One region of the Erythrobacter sp. JB1-4 genome, then DNA from elsewhere that is predicted to be linked to it. Evidence: predicted binding sites of a transcription regulator. Region 1 holds the regulator's gene; each other region holds the start of a gene.
What was found. Region 1 encodes LexA, which represses DNA repair genes until DNA is damaged. Its sites were predicted from a motif close to GTTCCNCNCTTGTTCT; they were not measured.
Positions count from the first base shown of each region.

Region 2: AC0V61_RS12260 (DNA recombination protein RmuC) is a predicted target of LexA. The motif match lies at 2,248-2,263, and genes of this name have one in related genera.
Region 3: AC0V61_RS14535 (putative DNA modification/repair radical SAM protein) is a predicted target of LexA. The motif match lies at 2,334-2,349, and genes of this name have one in related genera.

Region 1 is NZ_CP200292.1:3,335,677-3,339,827, reverse strand. It holds gene AC0V61_RS15670 (ComEC/Rec2 family competence protein) at 1-1,529, shown strand, start outside; gene lexA (transcriptional repressor LexA) at 1,568-2,260, opposite strand; gene AC0V61_RS15660 (molybdopterin molybdotransferase MoeA) at 2,492-3,673, opposite strand; gene moaC (cyclic pyranopterin monophosphate synthase MoaC) at 3,679-4,151, opposite strand, start outside.
Region 2 is NZ_CP200292.1:2,650,988-2,655,138, forward strand. It holds partial or broken gene AC0V61_RS12245 (methionyl-tRNA formyltransferase) at 1-321, opposite strand, end outside; gene recR (recombination mediator RecR) at 375-971, shown strand; gene def (peptide deformylase) at 1,116-1,676, shown strand; gene AC0V61_RS12260 (DNA recombination protein RmuC) at 2,279-3,724, shown strand; gene AC0V61_RS12265 (TrmH family RNA methyltransferase) at 3,930-4,151, opposite strand, start outside.
Region 3 is NZ_CP200292.1:3,105,975-3,110,125, forward strand. It holds partial or broken gene AC0V61_RS14520 (Y-family DNA polymerase) at 1-1,017, shown strand, start outside; gene AC0V61_RS14525 (PilZ domain-containing protein) at 1,092-1,427, shown strand; gene AC0V61_RS14530 (phosphoribosyl-AMP cyclohydrolase) at 1,565-2,128, opposite strand; gene AC0V61_RS14535 (putative DNA modification/repair radical SAM protein) at 2,352-3,602, shown strand; gene AC0V61_RS14540 (UdgX family uracil-DNA binding protein) at 3,746-4,151, shown strand, end outside.

The DNA.
Region 1 (4,151 bases):
CATCGGGGAGTGTGGTTGGGCCTGTGGACGTCATTCGACAGGGCGAAAGCGGCGGCTTTATTGCTCAGATGCAGCGAGCCTTGTCGGCCCATGTAAGGGGCAAAGTGGACGGGTCCGCCGGGACCATTGCTGCGGCTTTTGCAAGCGGAGACAGGGGGGCGATTGGAGAAATTGACAGAGCTGCCATGCGCGATGCAGGTCTTACCCACTTGCTTGCGATTAGCGGATTGCACGTCACCGCCGTGATCGGGGCGGCCTATCTTGTGGCGGTCAAATTGCTCGCTTTGTTTCCCTCCCTTGCCCTGCGTGTGAGATTGCCGGTGATTGCAGCCGGTGTGGGGGCAATTGCTGGCATTGGCTACACACTTCTGACCGGGGCGCAGGTCCCTACGGTGCGCGCGTGTGCTGCTGCCATGCTTGTGCTGGTTGCTCTTGCAAGCGGGCGCGATGCCTTGAGTTTGCGGATGGTGGCGGTTGCCGCCGTTTTCGTACTGCTTCTTTGGCCCGAGAGTGTCGTCGGGCCCAGCTTCCAAATGAGCTTTTCCGCCGTTCTTGCCATCGTCGCCTTGCATTCGAGCGCGCCTGTGAGAGCCTTCCTTGCGCCGCGTGAGGAGAGCAGCTTTGCGCGCTTTGGTAGGGGCACGGCGATGCTGTTCCTAACAGGCTTGGTAATTGAAATCGCTCTCATGCCCATTGTCCTATTCCATTTTCACCGCGCTGGGCTTTACGGAGCCTTTGCAAATGTCATCGCGATCCCGCTTGTCACCTTTGTCTCGATGCCACTCATCGCGCTGGGTTTGATCTTTGATATCGTAGGGCTTGGCGCGCCATTTTGGTGGCTAACAGAAAAGTCGCTCAATCTGCTTCTTGGTATTGCCCACTTCACATCTGCGCAGCCCGGAGCGGTTAAGCTCATGCCGCAGATGAGCGGTGCCACTATCGCTTTGTTTACCGCGGGCGGGCTTTGGCTTGCCTTATGGTCTGGTCGAGCGCGGCTCTGGGGTTTTATGCCCGCTGCGATTGCGACGGCGTTGCTTGTTATGACGCCTATACCTGATGTCCTTATCGGTAGGGAGGGGCGCCATGTGGGCATCACCATGCTCGGCCAAGATGGGGAGCGCAGGCTTTTGTCCCTGCGCGACAGCCGCTCTTCATATTCTCGCGACAATCTCCTTGAACTTTCAAGTGTTACTTCCGAACCCATTCCTCTTGCGCAGTGGGACGGCGCGCGATGCTCTCCTGAATTTTGCACCATTGTCCTCCAGCGTGGGGGCAGGGACTGGTCCCTTCTTATGGCCCGCAACCGCGAGCTCATCGAAGAGCGTTCGCTTGCGGCAGCTTGTGAGCAGTCGGACATAGTTGTGGCTGATCGGTTTCTGCCACGCTCGTGCCAGCCCAAATGGCTCAAAGCCGATCGCCGCCTGCTTGAGCAGACCGGTGGCCTTTCCATCAACCTTGCCGATCAAACCATCACCAGCGTCAGCAAGACACAAGGTGAGCATGGCTGGTGGAAAGCCGGGCGCGAGTGATTAAACTCCCGCCCAGCATATCACCGCACTGATCGCGGTCAGTGGTAACGCCGCAATAGCCCGGCAAGCTTACCTTGGACTTCGACCTCTTCTGGACCATAGACTTGAGGGTCATACGTCGCATTGGCCGGATCAAGGCGAACTAAGCCGCCATCCTTATGGAGATATTTGAGAGTTGCCTCTTCGCCTTTCACAAGCGCCACCACAATTTCGCCATCGCGCGCGGTGTTCGTGCGCCGGACCAGTGCAAAGTCACCATCAAAGATGCCGGCCTCGATCATCGAATCGCCCGATACCTCCAGCGCGTAATGCTCCCCCGGTCCGAGCAATGCTGCGGGGACAGGAAGCGAGCTTTGTCCTTCTAGCGCCTCAATCGGTGCGCCTGCTGCGATCCGCCCATGCAGTGGGATTTCGATCACATCGTTTGCAGGTTCGGGCGCTCTTGGCGCAGAAGCATTCGCCGCAACGGTATCATTCGCCGCCGAAGCAAGAGCAGGACGCGCATTAGGTGTTGCATCCTCAGGGTTCTTGATAACTTCAAGCGCGCGGGCCCTGTTGGGAAGACGCCGAATAAAGCCGCGTTCCTCAAGCGCAGAGATCAGGCGGTGCACGCCTGACTTACTCTTAAGATCAAGCGCTTCTTTCATTTCTTCAAAACTGGGTGACACGCCTGTTTCTTCCAGGCGTTGCTGAATGAAACGGATCAATTCATGTTGCTTTGCCGTAAGCATGGGCAAACTCCATCAGCCGCACTCTTCGCGAAAGGACGCAACGTTGCGCATCCCAAACGCAGTGCCAAGATCGCGCGCTCCCAAGAAGCACCCTATGCGCAAAAGCAGAACAGGTGCGATACAGAACGCTAACCGTTCGACCCTTATGGTGAACGAATGCGGAACGAATAGGCAACTTCTGTTCGCAAGTCAACACGCCGATTTCCACAAGGCTGGCAGAAAACCGCCATTTCAAAGGCAATAGACTTCCACCTTGTCACCCGTTTGGGCAGCCGGCGAATGGGGTGGGCGGCTGATGAGGCAATTGGCCACGGCGAGCGCCCCTAAAGCGCTTGAGTCTTGTGAAGATGCAAGCTGTGCGATTCCCTCTGATAGGATGCCGCGTAAGAACTCATGACGTGGCCCGGTGGCAGGGATGGCCTCGCCTGCGGTCATCTGTACAGTTTCAAAGAGCGGGTTAGGCGCACCAAGGCACTTGCGCACCAATGGCAACGCAAAGAGAAAAGCAGTCACAAAGCTTGAGACCGGGTTGCCGGGAAGACCAAGGATGACTTGACGCCCCGCTTGGGTCTGGCGCGTCGCCACCATCAACGGCTTGCCCGGCTTGATCGCAACCTTCCAAAAATCGATCTCAGCGCCCCATTCACGCAGAGCGTCCTGCACAAGGTCATGGTCGCCAACAGATGCCCCGCCTGAGGTTATGAGGATATCATGCTTTTCGGCCTGACTCAGCGCTTCTGCCAACCGGGCGCGGTCATCGGGGACGGGACCGAGACGGTCTGTGGCGCCTACATAAGGGTGCAGCATCGCGGCCAACATCGACCCATTGCTAGCCGGGATCTGGTGGAGTGCGCAGGGCTGTCCAGCCTCGACCAACTCGTCCCCGCTATCAAGGATCGCGACCGAGGGCGGGGACACCACATCAAGCGTGCTGACCCCAGCGGAGATCGCTAAGGCAAGGGCCGCGGGCGTTGCCGCGCTGCCTTTGGGAAGCACAAGCTGACCGTCCTCAAAGTCGAAGCCTTTGCGCCGTACATGTTGGCCGGTCTGAGGTAGGTGGATGGGCTTGACCACCTCACCTTCTACCTCTGCATTCTCTTGGATGAGCACGGCCTTAGCGCCTTCGGGCATATGGGCGCCCGTTGATATGCGCGTACATTGTCCAGGCAATAGCGCCCCTGCAAACGGCGTCCCGGCTTTGCTTTCGCCTACCTTTTGCCATGGTCCAGCGCCGCTGATGGCATAACCGTCCATCGCTGACAGGTCGCATGGTGGCTGAGTGCGGGCGGCGTAGTGATCGCTGGCAAGCCATTGGTTCGAACAGAGGGTAACGTCGTTGATCGCAACGCGCGATGACCGCGATTGAGGTGTGAGTGCGAGGAGCCTTTCCTGTGCCTCTTGCAGCGAGAGCATTGCGCTCACAGCGCGTCCGCCTTCCATGTGCCCGACTTGCCGCCGCGCTTCTCGATCAAGCGTACCTCGCCAATCACCATGCCTTTGTCGATCGCCTTGGCCATGTCGTAGATGGTGAGGAGGGCAGTGGAGACCGCAACCATAGCCTCCATCTCAACCCCGGTTTTGCCGGTGAGAGAGGCGCTTGCTGTTGCGCGGATGGCGCATTCGTCAAAGGTGAAGTCGACCGTCACCGCCTCAAGACCGAGCGGGTGGCACAATGGGATAAGATCGCCTGTGCGCTTGGCCGCCATGATGCCAGCGATGCGTGCTGTGCCCAGGACATCGCCTTTTGGCGCGTCGCCTTCGTGGATCGCCTTGAGTGCCTCTTCGGACATGCTGATCAAGCCGCTGGCGATGGCGACGCGGTGCGTTTGTGCCTTTGCGCCAACATCCACCATATGCGCGGCGCCATCTTTTCCAAGGTGAGTGAGTCGGC
Region 2 (4,151 bases), 680 kb from region 1:
GTGGATATTGAGACAGCCGTGCCTCGGCGCATCTAGCACGGCTTGAGGTAAAATCAGACCGTAGGCCGCGACCACCGCTACATCTGCGCCCAGCGCCGCAAACTGTCCTTGCGCCTCTTCATTCCGCAGCGATTTTGGTGAGCGCACCTCGAACCCAAGCTCCTCAGCTTTTGCCTGAACAGGGGAAGGGCGCAGCTTCTTGCCCCGGCCCGAACGGCTCGGCGGCTGGGTGTAGACGCAGGCGATCTCATGGCCCGCCTCATGGAGAGCCACCAAGGCAGGCACCGCGAAATCGGGCGTTCCCATAAAAACTATGCGCATAAGGTAACAGCCAAACCTTTGTGAATTGAGCCAAGCGCCCTATCTCCCCCCACATGGCATCGCAAGAGATTGAAGCTCTATCCAGCGCATTGGCGCGTTTGCCCGGGCTCGGCCCACGCAGCGCGCGGCGCGCTGTGCTGTGGCTGGTCAAGAACCGTGAGCGCGCTTTGCCAGACTTGCTCGAGGCGCTGGACGGCGTCTCCCAAACGCTGGTCGAATGCGAGATGTGCGGCAATGTCGACACCACCAACCCGTGCAGCATCTGCTCCGATCCAAAGCGCGATGCAAAATCGCTGTGCGTGGTCGAGGATGTCGCGGACGTGTGGGCGCTAGACCGCGCGCGGCTCTTCCAGGGGCGATACCATGTGCTTGGCGGCAAGCTTTCAGCGCTCGATGGCATCGGCCCCGAAGACCTCAACATCGCCTCGCTGATCGAGCGCGTCGCAGGCGGCGAGATTGATGAGGTCGTCCTCGCCATGAACGCAACGCTCGAGGGGCAAACCACCGCCCACTACCTCGCCGAGCGGCTGGAAGAGCACAAAGTGCGCATCACGCAATTGGCGCATGGCCTGCCAGTGGGCGGGGAACTGGACTACCTTGATGAGGGCACCTTGGCGCAGGCGCTACGGGCCAGAAGGCCGGTGGGATAGGCCCACCCCCAACCCCTCCCGCGAGTGGGAGGGGAGCGAGACTTGCCAGCTTGCTGGCCTAGTCGCAGCGGGGTGGGCATTCTCGATCTCTGAAATCGAACCGTTCCGCTTGCAGTTACCACCCAGCCGCCCTAAATCGCCCCAATGGCTATCCGCGAAATCATCGAAGTGCCGGACCCCCGGCTCAAACTTGTGTCTGAACCGGTCAAACCGGAAGAGTTCGGCGACGAGCTCAAGCAGCTCGCCGACGATATGCTTGAGACTATGTACGACGCCCCCGGCATTGGCTTGGCGGCCATCCAAGTCGCGGTGCCCAAGCGTCTGCTCGTCATTGACCTGCAAGAGCCCGATGAGGACGCAGAGCCCGAAGTCGACGAAGACGGCAATGAACATGTGCCCATCAAACGCGCGCCCCGCGTCTTCGTAAACCCGGTGATCACGCCGGAAACGGGCGAGATGAGCACCTTCCAAGAGGGCTGCTTGTCGGTGCCCGAAGTCTTCGCCGATGTGGACCGCCCCGCGTCCTGCATGGTCGAATACCAAGACCTCGACGGCAACCACCACAAAGAGCACATGACCGGCATGTGGGCGACCGTAATCCAGCACGAGATGGACCACCTCGAAGGCATTGTCTTCATCGACCACCTCTCGCGCCTTAAGCGCAACATGATGCTCAAGAAGCTGAAGAAACTGCGCGCGGCGTAGGCAAATGTCGGTCCATCCGATCATTGCGAATGCCATGCTCCTCGCTCTGCCAGCGCTGCTTCTTTTCATGTTCTGGTCTTGGTCACGGGGGCTTCCAAAGAAGAAGTCAAAAACCCGTCTATCGAAGGTTGACTTCCTTCTTTGTTGCTTGGTGGCGGCGTTTTGTGCGTTCAAAGCGTGGGACGGGTACTCACAAGGCATGAGCCACTGGTACATCTGGCTTGTTTTAGCAGCGTTCGTTCTTTTTTGGGTGGTCAGGGATTGGCCTAATTGGAAGGAACCAAGCCCTGATCAGTTAAAGCTCTACAGCGTCCTTTCTTGCATTGCGGCAGCGTTTCTGGCGTACACGGGTTGGGCTTTGTATTCGCAGGGTGTGAGTGACTGGTCATTGTTGATTTTCCCACCCGTCGCCTTGGTTTACCGCGCGATAACAGATTGGCCGAGATCCAAACTTGCGCACTAGATCGGTGGCCGGGGAAGTAAGTGCCATGAATTCGTCATCCCGGACTTGATCCGGGATCCAGCTTCGTCCGGTCTCAGCTTTGTCGGGGATATCCAACAAAGCGCTAGTGTTCCACTTATGTTCCATGCTATAAGTACGCATGGATAACGCGATTCTACTCATCATCACTTTGGTCATCGGCTTGGCCCTTGGCGGCGGGGCGGGGTGGTTCTTTGCCTCGCGGCCTATCGCCGATTTGCGCGAAAGGCTTACCGCGAGCGAGGGACAATCGCGTGAGCTTGAGGCGGGCCTTGGCGATGCAAACGCAAAACTTGCCGCTGCCGAGGTGAGGGCGGCGCAGGCCGTGACCCTCGAGCAAGAGCGCAATGATGAGCGTACCAAACGCATGGCCTTGTCCGAGCGGCTGACGCAGATCGAAACCACTGCGTCCGAGCGCGAAAAAGCGCATGAGGAGCAAAAGCGCGCCCTCGTCGAAGCGCGCACCGCGATGCTTTCCGAGTTTAAGGCGACCGGCGCGGAAGTGCTTAAGGCGAACCAAGACGATTTTCTCAAACGCGCCGAGCAACGCTTCCGCCAATCCGAGGAAGCGGGCGAGGCCAAGATCAAGGCGCTGCTCAATCCGGTGGGTGAGAAGCTTGCCAATTACGAAAAGCAGGTGAGCGAGCTAGAGGCCAAGCGCACTGATGCGTTCGGCCAGCTCCACGGCCTCATCCAATCCATGCGTGAGGGCCAAGAAGAAGTCCGCCGCGAGGCACAGCGGCTGGGCAATTCGCTCACCAACGCGCCAAAAGCGCGCGGGCGCTGGGGCGAGCGGGCCTTGCAAAACCTGCTCGAACAATGCGGGCTGGCGGAGCACACCGACTTTCAGATGGAACAATCGGTTGAGACCGAGGAAGGCCGCCTTCGTCCTGATGCGATCATCAACGTACCGGGGCAGAAAAAGCTCGTGATCGATTCCAAAGTGTCGCTCAACGCCTATCAAGCAGCCTTTGAGGCAGATGACGACGACATTCGCAAACACCAGCTTGACGCGCACGCAAAGTCGATGCGCGGCCATGTGCAAACGTTGAGCGCAAAGAGTTATCAGTCGCAATTCGAAGAGGCGCCCGACTATGTCATCATGTTCATTCCCGGTGAGCATTTTGTGACCGCGGCCTTGGATGCCGATCCGACTTTATGGGATTTCGCGTTTGAGCGCCGGGTTCTGCTTGCCACGCCAACCAATTTGGTCGCCATTGCACGCACTGTTGCACAAGTCTGGCGTCAGGATGGCCTTGCGCAAGAAGCGCAGGAAATTGGGCGGATGGGCGCAGAACTCTACACCCGCCTCGAGACGGCGGCCTCGCACCTCAAGCGCGTGGGTGGGGGACTGGAGACAGCGGTCAACAATTACAACAAATTCGTCGGCAGCTTTGAGCGCAACGTCCTCTCGTCGGGCAAGCGTCTTGCCGAAAAAGGCGTCGAGATCGGCAAGCGCGAGATCGAAGAAGTACCTCTCGTCGAAAGCACTCCGCGCTATAACGCGGCGGATGCTGATGAGGCTGAGAACTTCATGCTGGAGGACAGCAAGGGCGCGGCAGAGTAGCGCTGAGGAGAATAGCCAGCAAAGATGGCTCTTTCCTACTCGTACTCAGCTTGCCAATATCTGGGCAGCGCTCTTTGATATGGTCGAGATTGGCAGAAGCTCTTTTGCAAAGTGTCACCTTTTTCCAACACGGGAAATTGGCAGAAATTGGGCGCTTTCTGGCTCTTATCTGTAGGGAAAAGGTGACACATGCGTCACTTTATTCCTACAAGGCGTCCAGCACCTCATACGCCAGCACAGCCCCAGCCACGGCCGCATTTAGCGAGTCCGCACGGCCCTTCATCGGCATAGTCACCCGAAGGTCGCATTCTGCTTCATAGCCTTCCGGCAGCCCCTGAGATTCGTTGCCTACCAAGATGAAGCAGGGCGATTGATACGCCGCACCGCGATAGGGTACAGCATCGCGCAAACTCGCCGCGACCAATTG
Region 3 (4,151 bases), 230 kb from region 1:
GATGTGCTCACAGTCCTGCGCCGCCTTGGCCTCAAGCGTTTAGGCGACCTTGCAGACATCGCAACAGGCGCAATCAACCGGAGCGAGGCCGCTGCCCGCGATGCGCTCCATCGCCGGTTTCGGGGCAGGAAATCGCCCGCAGCAAACCCGCTCATCCGGCTCGATCAATTGCTTGGCAGGGTGCCCGAACCGCTCTTGCCCGTGGTCCCGCAGGATATGCCTCTGGTACAACGCCGCTTGATGGAGCCGCTGCGCCATCGCTCGCTGCTTGATCAAGTGCTGGGGGATTTGGCCCAGGATATGGCACGCGAATTGGAGGCACAGGGACAGGGCGCGCGGCGGCTAGAACTCGGCATGTGGCGGGTCGATGGCGAAGTGATTGTGCGCCGCTTGGAACTGGCTGCTGCCACGCGGGACCCTTCGCACATCACCCGCCTGTTTGCGGAAAAGCTCGAGGGGATTGAGGCTGGTTTTGGCATCGAAACCGTGCGCCTGCGGGCAAGCTGGACAGAACCCTTTGCCGCCACACAGGGCGATGTCGAAGAAGCCGCGACACGCCACGGTATTTCACTTTCCGCCTGTATCGACCGGCTAAGCGTCCGCCTCGGCCCGCATGCTGTGCGCCGCCCGGTTGCCCATGCCAGTCACCTGCCTGAACGTGCACAAAGCTGGCAGCCGCCCCTTGCCGCTATCACCGCTCCTGATACTCTCACGAAACCTCAGGCAAGGCCGCTTAAACTGCTTGATCGGGCTGAGAAAATTGCTGTGCTCTACGCATCCCCCGATGGCTATCCCCAACGTTTCAGGTGGCGTTCGCGGGTCCACGAGGTTGCCCGTGTTGAAGGGCCTGAGCGCATTGCCCCTGAATGGTGGCGTGAGCGCTCTACCGCGCGGCTGCGTGATTATTACCGTATCGAGGATGAACACGGCGCGCGTTATTGGATCTATCGCTCAGGCGTTTTGGGGGATGGACGCGGTGGGACGCCTGAATGGTTCTTGCACGGTATCGATGCATGATCGCGCGTAAATTTACGAAAATAGTTACCCGGCCGTTAGGGTTTGTTTAGGTATTTCTGCGATAATCTTTTCCCATGACGATGGTTAAAGCCTCTCGCGGATCTGATCGGCGACCTTTGCACCTGATGGTCAAGGGGCGGGTTCAATCGCGCGCTATCTACGCTGATCTTATTGATATTTCAGAAGGCGGTTGTAAATTACGGGCGAGCGCGGGTTTTGCCAGTATTGGCGACCGCGTCACTATTCGCATGAACGGCATCAATGCCCCGCTTGGCAAAGTCGTGTGGGCAGATGGAAAGGTGGCCGGTGTGGCGTTTGAAAGCCCCATGCATATTGCAGTGCTCGATCATCTGTGCGCGAGTGTGTATGATGCAAGCACGTCAAATAAACAGCGCATGCACTGGGCTTAATATATGGGCCTAACATACATTGGGCCTAACATAGGGGGCCTCACGCCACCCTTCTAAAAAGCATACGAAAAAAGAGGCCGGGAGGAACATCCGGCCCCTTTTCGTTTGCAGCCCTCTCAGCTGCTAAGCCTTTGGCCTTAGCCCGCGCTGTACGGAAGCGAACTGTGGTGAAGAACGATCTTCAGATCGCCATTCTCGTCTTTTTCATAAGCAAAAGAATACTCAACCTTGGTCACGCCGCCGTCGGTGTCGGTGAACATATAGTTGCCCATGGCCACTGCCATATCGCCGCTTTCTGAGATTACAGTGCCGTTATTGTCCCACTCAACCGAGGTGTAAGGCTTGATCGCAAAGCCGCCATCTTCTGTGCCCTCGGTGCCAACAAAATAGCTCAGCGCTTCTTCAGTGGTCTCGCGGAACTGGTCTTCGGCTGCCAGAGTTGGCTTGAACAAGATTGTTGCATCATCGCCATAAGCATAATGCGTTGCAATGTGCTCAGAAGCGCGCGCTGAGTAATCGCCTTCTTCGGTGAAGGTCGCGCCGATGGCGACAATGCCTTCGCCCCATGCTTTTTGTGCCGCGTCAACTTCTTCAGCAGTGATCGGGTTTGCAGGCGCAGCGGTTGCCGCTTCATCGCCGCCACACGCTGCAAGCGCGAGTGATGAGGCGCCCAAGACACCGATATATGCAAGCTTTTTCATTAGTTTCTCCTGTGGAGGTGGGATCAAATCCACCAAAACTGTCATGATCGAACTACGGGCAAACACGGGTGCGTGAAATTCCCCGATGGGTGTAGGCCGGGTGGCCTATGCCTCGATATCGCGGTGAGGTGAGGGGGCTCAAAAGGGATCAGGGGAGGGGTCAGTTGAGGGTATTGCACACTTTGCATTTGTAGGATTGAGGTTGGGAACATATAAGGAACATATGATTCAGCGTTCGCCTCAAAAATCCTTACGAGAAAGACTGGAAATCCTCGCTGATGCGGCGAAATATGATGCGTCTTGTGCCTCATCAGGCACGGCGAAGAAGAATTCGATCGGCGGTAAAGGCGTGGGCTCAACCGAGGGTATGGGCATTTGCCATGCCTATGCGCCTGATGGCCGGTGTATCTCGCTTTTGAAGGTGCTGCTGACCAATCACTGCATCTTTGATTGCCATTATTGTATCAACCGGAAGAGCTCGAACACGCCGCGTGCGAAGTTCACGCCTCAGGAAGTCGCCGACCTCACGATCAATTTCTACAAGCGCAATTATATCGAGGGGCTGTTTCTCTCGTCGGGCATCATCAAAAGCTCCAATCACACGATGGAGCAGTTGATGGAAACCGCGCGCATCCTTCGTGAGGAGTATGATTTTCGCGGCTATATCCACTTGAAGACTATTCCTGAGGCGGATCCTGAACTGATCGAGCAGGCGGGGATGTATGCCGACCGTGTGTCGATCAATGTGGAATTGCCGACGCGCGCTGGGCTGACCAAGCTTGCGCCCGATAAGGATCAGGCAGAGATTGAGGGCGCTTTGGCAAAGACCAAGTCACGCATCATTCAGGCAAAGGACGAACGAAAGCGTTTCCGCCATGCGCCCCGCTTTGCGCCTGCGGGGCAATCGACGCAGATGATTGTGGGCGCGGATGATGCCAATGATGCAGCCATCGTTGGGCGGGCGAGCGGGCTCTACAGCAACTTTGGTCTGCGGCGCGTGTACTACAGCGCCTTTTCCCCGATCCCGGATGCGAGTGCGGTGCTGCCACTGAAACGCCCTCCGCTGATGCGTGAACACCGTTTGTATCAGTCTGATTGGCTGATCCGCTTTTATGGCTTTGGTGCGAGTGATGTGGCTGATGCGACGGAGAAAGACGGCAATCTTCCGCTTGATATTGATCCCAAGCTTGCCTGGGCGCTTAAGTTTCGGGGGAGCTTTCCGGTCGATGTGAACCGCGCCTCGAAAGAGCAGCTTTTGCGCGTGCCGGGGCTCGGGACAACAGCGGTGGGGCGCATCCTGAAAGCGCGGCGGCACAGGCGGTTGCGCTTGGAGGATGTGGGGCGGCTCACCCAATCCATCGCCAAAGTGCGCCCCTTTCTGGTGGCGGCTGATTGGCGGCCAACGCGGCTGACAGACCGGGCGGATTTGCGCAGCATGCTTGCGCCCAAGTCGGAACAGTTGGAGCTGTTTTGATGGGGCAGGGCACAACATGCTCCCCTCCCGCCTGCGGGAGGGGTTGGGGGTGGACCAGCAAGGTTGCGTGGGCCCACCCCGCTGCGACTAGCGAGCAAGCTCGCAAGTCTCACTGCCCCTCCCGCAGGCGGGAGGGGTAGAATATGACTGCGATGCAAAACGTCTCGCTGGGCGCTCACTACGTCGTCCACTTGCCGCGCCCCGATGATTTCGCCTTTTGGCGTGAGCGTGCGCGGCAATTGATCCAATGTGACGTACCCCCTGACCGGGTGAGCTGGGCGGAGCCGGGGGGCACGGGTGACCTGTTTGCCTATGAAGGCCCCTCACGCGGAGAAAAGCGCCTGCCTGTGCCCGAAGCGGGTGCGAGCGAGGTGCGCGCGTCCAAGCGATTTATGCGCCTTGCCCGCAACGTTTGTGTCCACTCTGCCCCCGAGCGGTTCAGCCTTCTCTACCGCGTCCTCTGGCGTCTCCAATCGCAGCCCGGCATGATGCAGGACAGCGCCGACACAGACGTGCGTCGGATCGAAGAGCTCGACAAAGAGGTGCGCC